3 regions of the Paenibacillus sp. J53TS2 genome follow, and region 2 is predicted to be linked to each of the others. Evidence: riboswitches for the same ligand, from Rfam matches in the RefSeq annotation. Region 2 holds a riboswitch; each other region holds the start of a gene.
The links. A riboswitch is a leader RNA that binds a small molecule or an ion and turns the genes downstream of it on or off. The one in region 2 is predicted to bind glycine.
Positions count from the first base shown of each region.

Region 1: linked by a shared signal. The riboswitch ahead of KJS42_RS07005 (amino acid permease) and the one ahead of gcvT (glycine cleavage system aminomethyltransferase GcvT) in region 2 are both predicted to bind glycine.
Region 3: linked by a shared signal. The riboswitch ahead of sdaAB (L-serine ammonia-lyase, iron-sulfur-dependent subunit beta) and the one ahead of gcvT (glycine cleavage system aminomethyltransferase GcvT) in region 2 are both predicted to bind glycine.

Region 1 covers NZ_BOSK01000002.1:526,587-531,243, reverse strand. Annotated here, with positions in the region: gene KJS42_RS07025 (ABC transporter permease) at 1-284, opposite strand, end outside; gene KJS42_RS07020 (TetR/AcrR family transcriptional regulator) at 417-983, opposite strand; gene KJS42_RS07015 (helix-turn-helix transcriptional regulator) at 1,019-1,870, opposite strand; gene KJS42_RS07010 (SDR family NAD(P)-dependent oxidoreductase) at 2,049-2,843, shown strand; glycine riboswitch at 2,941-3,021, shown strand; gene KJS42_RS07005 (amino acid permease) at 3,155-4,534, shown strand; gene KJS42_RS07000 (helix-turn-helix domain-containing protein) at 4,617-4,657, shown strand, end outside.
Region 2 covers NZ_BOSK01000004.1:213,819-218,475, forward strand. Annotated here, with positions in the region: gene gcvPA (aminomethyl-transferring glycine dehydrogenase subunit GcvPA) at 1-198, opposite strand, end outside; gene gcvT (glycine cleavage system aminomethyltransferase GcvT) at 217-1,347, opposite strand; glycine riboswitch at 1,446-1,564, opposite strand; glycine riboswitch at 1,568-1,667, opposite strand; gene gcvH (glycine cleavage system protein GcvH) at 1,916-2,311, shown strand; gene mtnB (methylthioribulose 1-phosphate dehydratase) at 2,418-3,092, opposite strand; gene proC (pyrroline-5-carboxylate reductase) at 3,159-4,019, opposite strand; gene KJS42_RS11145 (glutamate-5-semialdehyde dehydrogenase) at 4,068-4,657, opposite strand, start outside.
Region 3 covers NZ_BOSK01000007.1:249,283-253,939, forward strand. Annotated here, with positions in the region: gene KJS42_RS16790 (sensor histidine kinase) at 1-297, opposite strand, end outside; gene KJS42_RS16795 (response regulator transcription factor) at 294-983, opposite strand; gene sdaAA (L-serine ammonia-lyase, iron-sulfur-dependent, subunit alpha) at 1,141-2,022, opposite strand; gene sdaAB (L-serine ammonia-lyase, iron-sulfur-dependent subunit beta) at 2,039-2,710, opposite strand; glycine riboswitch at 2,894-3,020, opposite strand; gene KJS42_RS16810 (S8 family serine peptidase) at 3,520-4,657, shown strand, end outside.

The DNA of each region.
Region 1 (4,657 bases), on a different contig from region 2:
GCCATCGTGCTTCCCATAGGAGCTGCCGCAATGACGTTCGGCAGTTTCCCGGCTTCCTCTACCAACTGATCGGATAACAGGGATTTACTCATGGAATTCTGGGAGCCTTGCTCGAAGACCACATAATCGGCTTCCATATTCTTAAACGCTGACGCCGCCAGCGAAGATAACCCGTTCCCCAATCCTGACAGGATAAAGACCAGCCAAGCCATCATGACAAAAATAATGACAATCATCGAAAATCGCAGCTTGCTATGCATGATTTCTCTCATAGCTAAAAACATGTAATTCAGCTCCTCACTCTGTATTTTGACACTAGTGTCAGATTGGATATCAAATATCACTTAATGACTACCTCTTGATTAAACACCATTTTGACACCTGTGTCAAAATTAAAATATGGAAGGACTTCGCCCTTACTGCTTGGCCCCACCCATCCATATTTGAAACAGCATCCTGCTCCACTCAGGGACGGGAACGTTCATCATATTCGGCGTGTTGATGAGATTGAAGAACATGCCGACATGCACAGGCAGGGGGATGTCTTCTCTGAGGTGCTTCTCCTGCTGGGCTTTCTGAAACAGACGGGTGAGCTGGACTTTAAGAAACTCGTGCGCGGATTCCACATATTCGATATCCCTGCGTGCGGCCTCCGATGCGGTTGTTTTGATTTTGTACGCATCCGCTAAGAGCTGATGCAACTGGAACTCCTCGAGGTAGATGTTAAGCAATTCCTGAAGGGCTCGCATGGAGTCGGTTTCGTCAAGCGCAGAGGCTTTCTCTAGGATGGCCCCAATGCTTCGTTTCATGCAGGCTGCAATGATCTCATCCTTATTGGCATAATATTGATAGATCGTACTTCGTGCACCGGGTAAGTGTTCCGAGAGCAGCTTGAGGTTAAACCCGTCATAACCGCGCTCCAGCACCAAACGTTTCGTTAGGTCTAGCAGCTCCGAATGGGAGTAGGATTGTTTTCTGGCCATGGGTCATTCCTCCTTTCTTCACCGCGGTGTAAAGCTTAATTATCCTTCTCATCCTGCTCCAACATGCGCAATAAATTCTCTTCCGTACCCGTTCCAGGCACGGGAACAAAGAAACACCAATGCATCCCCGGATTGTTATCGATCGAGGCGGAATGGACCTTAAACTCCATCATCTGGTCATCCGGAAGACGAAATAATGCGGTGGACACCCGCTTTTGTTTTATTTCATACAGCTCCCAGAAACGAGAAAATTCTTCGCTGTGCCGTTTCAGACGTTCTAATCTTTCCATGTACAGCGGATGATCTTTATATAGATCTAAGTTGGCCCGAAGCGTAGCCGTGCTGAATCGGACAAATTCCTCCCAATTCACCAGCCTCTCACGGTAATCCGCACTGAAAAAAAGGACGTTCAGCATATACCGTTCGTTCTTGGGTAGACGACCGAAATCGGCGATAATCAGTTTAGCTGCCCGATTCCAGGCGATGACATCCGTACCTTCGTCTGTAACGAAGGAGGGATACACCATTTGGTCGACGATGGTTTGCATGAAACCAAAATCCGCCCCTTCGCGATGGTGCACAACTCCAGCGCTGGCCGGGTCGAGATTGGCGAGGCCGAATAGATATTTTCGCTCGTCTTCGTCCAACATCAAAGCGTTGCTGATATTTAATAACACTTCAGGTGAAGGGTTAACCTCTCTGCCTTGCTCCAGCCAAGTATAATAGGTTAAGCTGACATTCGCGAGATAGGAGACTTCTTCTCTTCGCAGGCCCGGGGTACGTCTACGTCCGGGAAGTGGCTTGATCCCGGCGATGGAAGGCTGCAGCCGTTCCCTACGGGATTTGATGAATTCCCCCAATGCGGACGAGGTCCGATTTACATTCACATTTTTCACCCCCCAAGACCATTATAGTCCCAGTTCCGTGACTCTTGCCACAAGAGATCGCCTTTACCGGGTAATCCCATTAATAGTATAAATATGATGTGGCTGGCCCCCTCCTGGCGAAGATAAGATGAAGATCATTGAAGACACGAAGTGTTGTCCTTAGGAGGGGGGTTATTTCATGAATAAGTATGAATATTCTAATAAGTTGGCCTTAGTCACCGGGGCTTCATCCGGGATCGGAAAAGTTTATGCCAAACAATTGGCGGCAAGGGGCAGTCACGTCGTGCTGGTCGCAAGATCCCAGGATAAATTGGAGGCCATTGCAGGGGATATTAAACGTCAGTACGGGGTGCAGGCGGTTGTTTTGGCATGCGATTTGTCCCAAGCGGATGCGCCTCGTCAACTAGCCGATCAAATTGCCGAGCTGGGCTTGACGGTCGATATTTTGATCAACAATGCCGGGTTCGGTACACATGGACGCTTCGAGGAGCTCGACCCGGGTCGTGAGCAGGAAGAAATCACGCTGAACACGGCGTCGTTAGTCGATCTTACGCATCGTTTGCTGCCCCATATGTTGCGGCGGGGGGACGGAGTCGTCGTGAATGTGGCTTCGATGGCCGCCTTTATGCCTTGTGCATATTCGGCCGTTTATGGCGCAACCAAGGCGTTTGTCATTTCGTTCTCTGAAGCGCTGTGGGCGGAAATGCGGGGAAGGGGCGTTCGAGTGCTTGCATTATGCCCAGGGGCAACCGATACAGGATTCTTCGATGCGGTTGGCAGTACAGACATGGCTGCAGGCAACAAGCTCTCTACACCGGAAAAGGTAGTGCAGACCGGATTTCGCGGGATTGACCAAGGGCGCAGTTATATCATTGAGGGTCGATCCAATTCGTTTATGGCTCAAATGATCCGATTTGTAAGCCGACGCCGAGTGGCCCTGATCATGGAACGCATGACAAGACCGAAGAACTGATGGAAGGAATGTTATTGACAAAATATTTATCCGCGAGTAGTATTTGAAAAAATTGAATAATTCGCAAGCTATGATGGCTATGGATCACACTATAGTCGGAGCAGCTTCTGGAGAGACTGCGGAGATTCCGCGGCGCCGAAGGGTTCACAATCTCAGGCAAAAGGACAGAAGAGTACTAAATAATTGTTTATTTAGGTTATTTATTATTCTTATGACCCGGAGATTGGAGCGCATCCAATCTCTTTTTTTTGGCGTTATTTGTTCAATATTTCACATGTAGTCAATCATGAAGGATTAAGGGGGAGTTAGGGGTGGCGCAACAAGAATTAAAGAGAGATTTAGCCAATCGACATGTTCAACTGATCGCTATAGGAGGAACGATTGGGACCGGGTTATTCCTAGGATCAGGGAAAGCGATCCAACTGGCCGGCCCTTCAATCGTTTTTGCCTATTTACTTGTGGGGATCGCCGTATTTTTTGTCATGCGAGCGCTGGGAGAACTGCTGTTATCGAAAGCGGGATATCAATCCTTCACGGACATTGCCGAAGACTATCTTGGGCCCTGGGCCGCGTTCGTTACAGGATGGACGTATTGGTTCTGCTGGATCATGACGGCGATGGCGGATGTCATTGCTGTTGGGGTGTACGTGCAATATTGGTTTGATATCCCGCAATGGGTGCCGGCGGTGATTTGCTTGATTATTTTGCTGGGACTTAACCTGTTAACCGTGAAGAATTTCGGCGAGTTGGAGTTTTGGTTTGCGTTGATTAAGGTTGTGACGATTCTCGTGTTAATCGCCATCGGTGTGATTTTGCTGGTCATCGGATTCAAGACCGATGCTGGAGCCGTAACCGTGAAGAATATGTGGGGGCACGGAGGGCTGTTTCCCAACGGAATAACCGGTTTCTTGCTTTCCTTCCAAATGGTCGTGTTCGCCTATGTTGGCGTGGAGCTCGTTGGGGTATCCGCTGCAGAAACCTCCGATCCGGAGAAAAATATCCCATCCGCCATCAATAAAATTCCGCTGCGAATTTTATTCTTCTACGTTGGCGCTTTAGTCGCTCTCTTATGCATTAACCCCTGGACGGGGCTGACTCCGGCGGAGAGCCCGTTTGTGAAGACATTTAGTCTGGTCGGCATTCCGATTGCCGCGGGGATCATTAATTTTGTCGTTTTGACCTCGGCCGCCTCCGCTTGTAACAGCGGGATGTTCTCGACCAGCCGGATCCTGTATAACTTAAGCAAGAATAATCAAGCTCCTACCCGGATGGCGAAATTGAACAAGAACCATGTGCCTGGCAACGCACTGCTGATTTCCACGCTGATCATCTCCGTCGGGGCGCTGTTAAGCAAACTGATCCCGGGGCAAGCTTTCGGCATCGTGACGACGATTAGCGCCATTTGTTTTATATGGGTGTGGGGCGTGGTGCTTGTGTGTCATATTCGTTATAAGCGAACGCAACCGGAGCTGCAGGCTAAGTCGAAGTTTAAAGCGCTGTTTACCCCTTTTATCAATTATGCTGTTCTCACCTTGTTTGCAGCAATCCTGCTGATTATGTTGTTCGCGGATGAGACACGTCCGGCCCTATTGTTGACTCCACTATGGTTCATTCTATTGTTCGTCTTGCATGCGATGAGAAAGCGTAAGGAACAGGCAACCCCTGCACCCCTAGAGCAAACCCATCTATAACAGCGGCTTCCAGGTTTGCAATTCGAATCAAATTTATAGGATTTTCCGGTGATATGATCAGGGTGAAAGGAGGAGGACTTCCATGTACGAATGGAATGAGACGGTTCAACGCATGGTGGACTG
Region 2 (4,657 bases):
GGCATTTCGTCCGGCCAGTTCGGAGAAGTGCCGGGTCAATGCGTATTCGTCCAAACGCGGGGATACCGGGAGCTCGCCGTGAAAACGAATGCCCTCCGGGATGTCGCTGAACAGCTCCTGTATGGAGCTTGCTCCGATGGTCGCCAACATTTCTGATTCGTCTTGTTCAGTTAATGGCAGGTAACGGTGTTTTAACATCTGATTGCTACTCTCCTTTCACCGCTTAGCGGATAGGTTTCGGCGATAGAACGGCAACGGGACGACCTTGGCCTTCAGCCGCTTGCCACGGATGTCGATCTCGAGGATCGTGTCCGATTCGGCATAACGGCTTGCGAGGATCGCCATCCCGAGGTTCTTTTTCAAAGTCGGCGATTGCGTACCGGTAGTTACCTCTCCAATCGGTTCTTCCGAGCCTTCGGCGAACACCGGATAATGTGTACGGGGGATGCCGCGATCGATCATTTCGAGGCCGACCAAGCGGCGAGGGATGCCGTCTCCCCGCTGATTGACCAGCGCATCGCGACCGATAAAATCACCTTGTTCCAGCTTCACGAACCGATTCAGGCCTGCTTCAAGCGGGGAGATATCCGGTCCTAGCTCCTGCCCGTAGAGCGGCAGGCAAGCTTCGAAGCGTAACGTATCTCTGGCGCCAAGCCCGGCAGGGAGAAGGCCGCGCGCTTCTCCGGTTTCCATCAGCACATCCCAAAGTGCTTCCGCATGTTCAGCAGCCACGTACAACTCGAAACCGTCTTCACCGGTATATCCGGTGCGCGACAGCAGCACGGGAATACCGGCAATCCGCGCGTCCCGAATAAAGGTGAACGGACGCAAGGCTGAGGGGTCCATCCCTTCGCAAAGCGGGGATAGCAGAGCGGAGGAGAAGGGCCCTTGTACGGCGAGTAAAGCCGTCTCGTCGGACGCATTGCACATCGTTACGCCTTCAGCGGGAAGGTGTCGCTGCAGCCAATCCCAGTCTTTTTCGATATTGGAGGCGTTGACCACCAACATGTACTTTGTCTGCTCCAGCTTATAGATCAACAAATCGTCCACCACACCGCCATCAGGATAGCAGAGCAGGGTGTACTGAGCTTTTTCCGGCACGAGTAGGTCCACGTCGTTGGTCGTCATGCCTTGCAAAAAGCGTTCCGCCCCAGGCCCCTCCACGTAAAATTCGCCCATATGCGATACGTCGAATAACCCGGCGCGCTCGCGCACGGCTTCGTGTTCTTTCTGGATGCCGCTGAACTGCACCGGCAGCTCCCAGCCGCCAAAATCGATGCAGCGAACTCCTTCATATTTCGCATACCTGGAGTAGAGCGGCGTACGCCGCAAAGCGGATTCGGACATTACCATCACCTCGAAAGGGCCGGATCGGCCAATTTTGGGAAACCAAAAAAGGACAGGCCAAAGAAAATCCCGTCAGTTTACCTAACGGATCTTCCTGGCTCTGTCCCTTGTACCTGAGAGTTACCCTGCTAAGGCTCTAAGACTTGCGCAGGTTTCCCCTTGGGTGATTCGCATGAGAGATGTAAATGAACTACCTCTTAGCGAATGCTCTCCAGAGTTGCGTCCGGCAGAAGTCCTTTTGCCTGAGAGATTCACCGCATGGCGGCTTGCTCCTTCGGCGTTACAATATGGCCTATTGTAATCTCTCCCCCTGCCATCAATCGCAGCTTACACATCTCATTAATACTCAAAACCAGCCTCTATGTCAATAAAGTTATCATAATAATTTTAATATATTTCGTTTGTTGGAAAAGGTTACGCTTACATTTTGATAGACTCTATCATTTGTGTTAATAATATTGACATGAGAGCTAGGTTTGGAATAATCTGAACGAAGAAACATCAAGATCGAGAATCGGCAAGTTCAGATGTGGGACGATAGATCATCCGGAAAGAGGAGGAGCTAGTCTTGGCCAATGAGATCAGGGAAAACATGTGGTACAGCGATGAACATGAATGGGTGCTTGATTTGGGGGACGGTACGGTAAAAATCGGCATTTCCGACGTAGCTCAACATCGATTGGGGGATATTGTGTTCGTGGAGCTACCCGACCCCGGGCAGGAGATCGAAGCGCAGGACGGTATCGGTACCATTGAATCCGTCAAGACGGTCGCCGATTTGTTTACGCCGGTCAGCGGTACCGTGGTGGCAGTGAACGGAGAGCTGGATACCGCGCCCGAACTAGTGAATGAAGAGCCGTACGACGGGGGGTGGATGGTACACATTCGTCTGAAGGAGGATCCGAACCTCGCGCTAGCAAACTTGATGGATGCCAAGGCGTACGCGGAATTTATCGAGAGATAAGTTGATTATTCATTCGCACGAATCAAAACTCGCGGCCAGCAATAAAGCGAAAGAACCGGATTTTCGATCGGCTTCGCCGCTTATCGCATGCCGCGAGTTGTTGTCATCAAATATGGCGCCCTTTGGAGGGTAAGAGCAGAGAACGGTACAGCACTTCAAACATAAACTCCAATGCTTCCAAATGACGTTTTGCCTCCCTGAGGCCGGAGCCCCAGGCATAAATCCCGTGGTTTTGCAGCAAAAACGCGGGAACGCGGGAATCCAGTCCGCCCGCAATTCGCTTCAGAATTGTTGAGAGTTCAGCGGCGTTCGGCAGGATCGGCACCCGAATCTCCGTGCTCGTCTCCCAGATTCCTATACTTTTTAACAGCTCATTGTCCTTGAGTGGTACTCCGCCATCGGCGTTGAAATATTCACTAAGCAAATTGTTATATGCCGTATGTACGTGAACAATCGCGCCGCAGCCGGTCAACCGGTAAATTCTCGCGTGAATTGGCGTATCGGGGCTTGGTTTCAAACGGGTCGGCTCGCAGGGCTCACCCGCGGCATCCACGAACAGGACGCCTGCCCGTAGGGAAGACTCCTCTAACAGCTCCGGCCGTTCCGTCTCGTCGACCGTGACCGCAAACGTATACCGGTCCGGCGCCCAGCCGCCAATCCGCACCGACAAGCTTCCGCTGGAAGCGGGGAACCAGCCGCGGGCCAAGAATTCCTCCCGCAAGCGATTTACCGCGTCCAGTGCCGTTACTTTTTCTTCCCATGGGATGTCGCCGTTACTCATGCTGCCGTCCCCCTTTCGAACAAACCTTAAGCGAGACTCCGGCCTTCGGCTATCGTGATGCCTTTCCTATAGCAATGCCCGCTTCACGGCTTCGCCCATTTCCTTTGAACGTTCGGCAGCCCGGTGGACCGCAGCTCGTACGTTCGGCTGGAAGTTGCCGGATTCCAGCACGCCGATCGCCGCTTGCGTCGAACCGTTAGGCGAGGTGATGTCCGCACGCAACTTGGTAGGCGCTTCACCGGTTTCCGCCATCATCAAGGCGGCGCCCAACACCGTTTGCACCGTCAGCTCGCGAGCTTGTTCGGCCGTTAAGCCACCCTCGATCCCGGCTTCAATCATCGCTTCCATCAGGTAATATACATATGCGGGTCCGCTCCCGGATACGCCCGTCAAAATTTCCATTTGTTCTTCGGGGATAACACTTACCATTCCGACCGCCTCGAACATCGACAACACCTGGGCGCGGTGCTCCTCGGTCGCTTCCGGTGAGAAGGAGATCCCGGTCGCTCCATGCCCAATGGAGGAGGAGGTGTTTGGCATCGTGCGAGCTACAGCAGCCTTCGTGCCGAGCAGGGCTTGGATCGTGGCGATGGACAAGCCGGCGATCAGGGAGACAATCAACTGACCCTCTCGTAAAAGCGGCCCAAGACCAGCCAGAGCTTCGCCGGCGTCTTTAGGTTTCATCGCCAGGACGATAATCGATGCATCCCGCAGATATACCCGCTTGGCGTCTTCTTCGATCGCCGTTTGGACTTGATAGGTTTGCGATAAATAATCGAGCCGTTCTCGGTTCGAGCGGTTCAGCATGACAATTTGGCCCGCGCTGGCAACTTGCTTATGGAGCAAGCCGCGCACGATGGCTTCGGCCATCGATCCCGCTCCATAAAAACAAATGGTGGAGGCGGCTAAAGTAGGATTTGTTTTCATAGGGAATGACCTCCTAAAGAATATTGGGATAAAGGGGAGTATAGCTTGTTATTGCCGAATTTGCCCGTTCCCCTGAACGATATATTTGCTCGACGTGAGCGCGGTTAAACCCATGGGCCCCCGAGCATGCAACTTCTGGGTGCTAATCCCGATCTCTGCGCCGAACCCAAATTCAAAGCCGTCGGTGAAGCGGGTGGAGGCGTTATGATAGACCGCGGCCGCATCCACTTCCTGTTGAAACCGCTCGGCATTGGCGGGGTCTTGGGTGACGATGCATTCGGAGTGTTTCGTACCGTAGCGGGCGATATGCGCCATCGCTTCGTCGAGGCTGCGAACGATTTTGACGTTAAGAATATAGTCGTTGTATTCCGTAGCGAAATCCTCATCTGTGGCAGGTACAGCCCATGAGATCAGTCCTCTGGCTGCCTCACTGCCTCGTAGCTCAACGCCGGCTTCCTTGAAACGTTCCGCCAGCTCCGCCAAGTGGCGTTTGGCAAAATCTTCATGAACCAGCAGCGTTTCCATCGAGTTGCAGACCGAAGGGCGCTGGACTTTGGCATTCAACGCGATATCCTTTGCCATTACGGGATCGGCTGAGGCATCTACATACGTATGGCAGATGCCCGCACCCGTCTCGA
Region 3 (4,657 bases), on a different contig from region 2:
TGCGGACCTGGCCCGCAACGTCCAGGCGAATGAACCGGCTATGAGGAGCAACGCCGCCGCGAAAACGATGGGGATCCAAATCGGCGGGGTAAACACTTCCCCCGCCCATACCCAGGAAGCCAGCGGATAGCCCAGCACGAACAAGACAAACAGCGCACCGTAGGCTACGTAAACCCAATCGAAGGCCAACCCATTCCGGCGCGGTGAACCGGTCAGTCCATCCGTCCGCAGAGGAATGTGACGTGCTGCGAACTTGGCAAGTCCGTGCTCTCCGTTAGTCGCTCCATCGGTTGTCATGTCTGCACCCCCGCATCGGCCCAAAGGTATCCCAAGCCGTAAACCGTCTTGATATATTGGGGCGCAGCGGGATCCTCCTCGATTTTAGTCCGCAATCGCTTGATCGTGACGGTCAGCGCATTTTCATCCACAAATTCGGAATCTTGCCCCCATACGAGATAAATCAACTGCTCCCGGGGCAGGACTTGTCCCCGGTGGTTCACGAGCGCTTTCAGCAGCTTTTGTTCCGTCACACTAAGCGAGATGGCTGCGCCTTCCTTGCGGTAATCCATTTTGCCAAAGTCAAACGCGAGAGAACCGATGTTCACTTTATCCTCGCGACTGGGGTCGCAGCGCCGAAGCACAGCCATCACCCGAGACCGCAGCACCATTAGGCTGAACGGTTTCGTGATGTAGTCATCCCCTCCCATCTCGAAGCCCATCACAATATCGGACTCCATATCGTTCGCGGTCAGGAAGATGACCGGCACCCGAGAAGCTTCCCTAAGCTTGGCGCAAAAGTCCAGGCCGCTTCCGTCCGGCAGCCTGACGTCGAGCAGCACCAGATCGATCCCGCCGGCCGCAAACCTTTCTTCCGCCCCCGCCAGATCATAGGCTTGCTCCACGGCGACTCCGTCCCTCGCCAATGTCAATGCGATCCCTTTGTTTAAGCCCACATCATCTTCAACAATCAGAATGCTCGTCATGATTCCGTACTTCCTTTCCTTCCGGTCATTCCTACAAGCAAATTATACATGAACGTAACCTCGGATAAATCGTTTAACTATGACATAGATCCAACAGAAAGCGCCGCAACCCGATTTGCAGGCCGCGGCGCTTGGATTTAGAAAGACAGGTGACATTTTACTTCTTACGACTCCGCAGCTCCTTCATAATTTTGCGACCGGTTGGCGTTTGTGCCAGCCCGCCTTGCGCGGTTTCGCGGTGGCGGCTGGGCATCGCCGACCCGACCTCCAGCATCACGTCGATGACTTCGTCCGATGGGATTGCGCTGCGTACGCCGGCCAACGCCATATCGGCGGCTGCCAGTGCGTTTACCGCGCCGAAGCCGTTGCGTACGATGCAGGGAATCTCCACCAACCCGCCGACGGGATCGCAGATCAAGCCCAGCGTGTTCTTGAGCGCGAGGCCGACAGCGTGCACCGCCTGCTCCGGCGTCCCACCGCGCAACTCGACCATCGCCCCGGCTGCCATTCCGATCGCCGAACCAATTTCGGCTTGGCAGCCGCCTTCCGCGCCGGAAATAAACGAGTTGTTGGCGATCACGTAGCCGATGGCCCCGGCGCTGAACAACCCGCGCACGAGGTGCTCATCTTCCCAGCCGAAGCGCTCCTGGGCGCTGACGAACACGCCCGGGATGATGCCGCAGGAGCCCGCCGTCGGCGTAGCGACGATCCGCCCCATCGAGGCGTTAACCTCCGACACCGCCAGCGCATAGGCCATGGCCTGGCAAGCGATGTCGCCGACGGAGGCCTCACCACGGCTTCGATAGGTCTCGACTCGTTTGGCGTCGCCGCCCGTCAGACCGCTTGTGGAGACGATGTCCTCCGTCAGCCCCTTGCGTACCGCCGATTTCATGATTTGATAGTATTCGCCCATGGCGGCCAGGATCTCGGCCTCCGATTGCCCGCTCTCCGCCGCCTGATCCTGGATCATGATGCCGGATATCGTCTGGGATTCCCGCTCGCACAACCCCACCAGTTCCCGCAAATTTCTAAAACGCATCCTGCCCACTCCTTTCTTATCTCGTCAGATCGATATAAGCAACCTGGTTGACATGCTCCAGCGACTCAATCGCCTTCATCAGTTCCGATGGGATCGGCGAGTCGGCTTCCACCACGGTCAATGCTTCGCCGGTACGTCCTTTCCGATCGGTAATGATGTAGCCGATATTCACGTACTCCCGGCTGAACAAGGCGGTAATGCCCGCCAGAACTCCTTGGCGATCGGCATGGGATACGACCAGGGTCGGCAGCTCGCCCGAGCTCTTCACCTCAAAACCGTCGATGCTGCGGATGACGATCGTCCCACCCCCGATGGAAGCGCCCGTCACCTCCGTATGCCGGCCGTCTTGGCCGGTTAGTTTTATTTTTACCGTATTCGGATGAGCTCCCGGCTGTACTCCTGTGGTAAAGGACACCTCGACCCCTTGCTCTTCGGCGTCCTGCAGCGAATGACGAATTCGCTCGTCGTCCGTGCGGTAATCGAGGATGCCGCCAACAACGGCCAAATCGGTACCGTGTCCGCTGTACGTTTCGGCAAAAGAGCCGTAGAAGCAAATCGCCGCTTCCGCCGGCACGCTTCCAAACAGCTGACGGGCAAATCGTCCAATCCTCACCGCCCCGGCCGTATGTGAGCTGGAGGGCCCGATCATCGCGGGACCGATAATGGAGAACACGTTTTTGAATCGCATGGATTAATCTCTCCCTTGTTTACATTCAAGATGACCAAGCCGCCTATCACGAAAAAGAGACAGAACAAAAAGGCCGCTGCCCTTCTGCTCTGTCCCCGTTACCTGAAAGTTTAATGTTCCCGGAGAACCATTGGCCCGGGATCCATGTACCTCTTGGGTGGCTGATCGCTCTCTCCAGAGTGGCGTCCGATCATGGTCCTTGTACCTGAGAGATTCGGTTGCCGATTGCAGGACCGGCCCTTTGCTCCTTCGGTGCCGCTCCTCGGCTTACCCTAGCGGTACGCCCAGCGGACTCTCCCATCATCCTCATTCGCCTGTATGAATTGTATTAATGTAAAACGAAGTTAGCAAGATGTCAAGATAACTCACATAACGTTGCGTATTTCGTCAATCTATTTTAGTCATATTTTCCTATTTTTATGTGAAAATATGGTTATTTTTCATATGCAACCACTTGTATCCTTAATTTTACAGATATATACTATCCCCAACAACTCCAGATTTTACCTTATTTTATGAATTGTTGAAAATAAGGTGCACTCCGCGTCAACTTTCCTTCACATCAGGATCACTTGGATTTCCGTTACGCCTCTCACTCCGCATCCGGCTTCAACTACAACTTCTCATCCACCATGGTGTACCCGCATTTGCATCAACCACTTTGATGAAGGAGGTGATGAACAAAGGGACGTTTGCTCTTGCTTGATCCGTTTTCAGGCATAACGTGTCCGGACCTTGCTGAACGTTGCTCCGGGCGGCCGCCAAAGGATGTCTGCTGCACTTAAAACCTCATAAAGGGAGTGAAGAAGTTGATAAGTCTCAAGAGATTTCGCACATCTTTCTCGCTTGGCATGTCGATCCTTCTAGCGTTGACCCTCGTTCCCGCAGCCTCTGCCGACAGCAGTGGAGTTTCGGGAAAAACCAGCCTGAAATCGACCGCGCCTCACGTGGCTGAAGCCAAAATCGACGCCAAATTGCAGACTCAGTTTAAGCAGGACGACTTCGTCACCTACCTTGTCAAACTCAAAGAACAAACCGATACGGCCTCGGTCGCCAAACTGGCTCTCCAGAAAGCCACGCTGGAGAAAGCCACACCTTCCGCCGCGAAGCTTTCCGCTCGAACCTCCGTCGTCAGCGCGCTTCGCGAAACCGCCTCCCGCAGCCAATTCGCATTGGAGGATTACTTGCAGAAAGCCCAGCAATCCGGAGACGTAAAAGACTACCAAAGCTACTTTATCGTAAATGCCATGGCGGTGACAAGTACAAAAGAGGTACTGGAGCAAATCGCCCTTTTTCCTGAAGTGGAGAAGATCCTTCCGAATGAAGAGCGTCACTTGCAAAAGGTCGAAATCCATAAAGAATCGGCAATGCAACCTGCCGTAGAGGCACCATCCGTAAAACCGGCTGACGGTAAGTCGTCACCGCTGGACGGTGCAAGCAAGGACCCCTCCACCGTCACGCCTAGCAGCGTCGAATGGAATATCGCTCAAGTCAATGCCCCCGAGGTTTGGAACATGGGCATCGACGGGACAGGCATCGTCGTCGCCAACCTCGATACCGGCGTCGAGCTGAACCACCCGGCCTTGAGAAGCAAATGGCGTGGATTTGATGCCTCGGGCAATATCGTCGACCCCGAGCTTAGCTGGTATGATCCGCATAGCCATGCTTCACTGCCGACGGATGGCCACGGCCACGGCACGCACACCATGGGAACGATGGTCGGTTCGGAGCCGGACGGCTCGAATCAGATTGGGGTCGCGCCGGGAGCCAAATGGATCGCGGTCCGCATCTTTAACCCCTCCACCACGGACGCGATCATCCTCGATGGCGGCCAGTGGCTGCTGGCCCCGGTGGATGCCGAAGGAAATCTCCATCCGGAGCTCGCTCCCGATGTCGTCAACAACTCCTGGGGCGGCGGACCTGGCATCGACGAATGGTTCCGCCCGA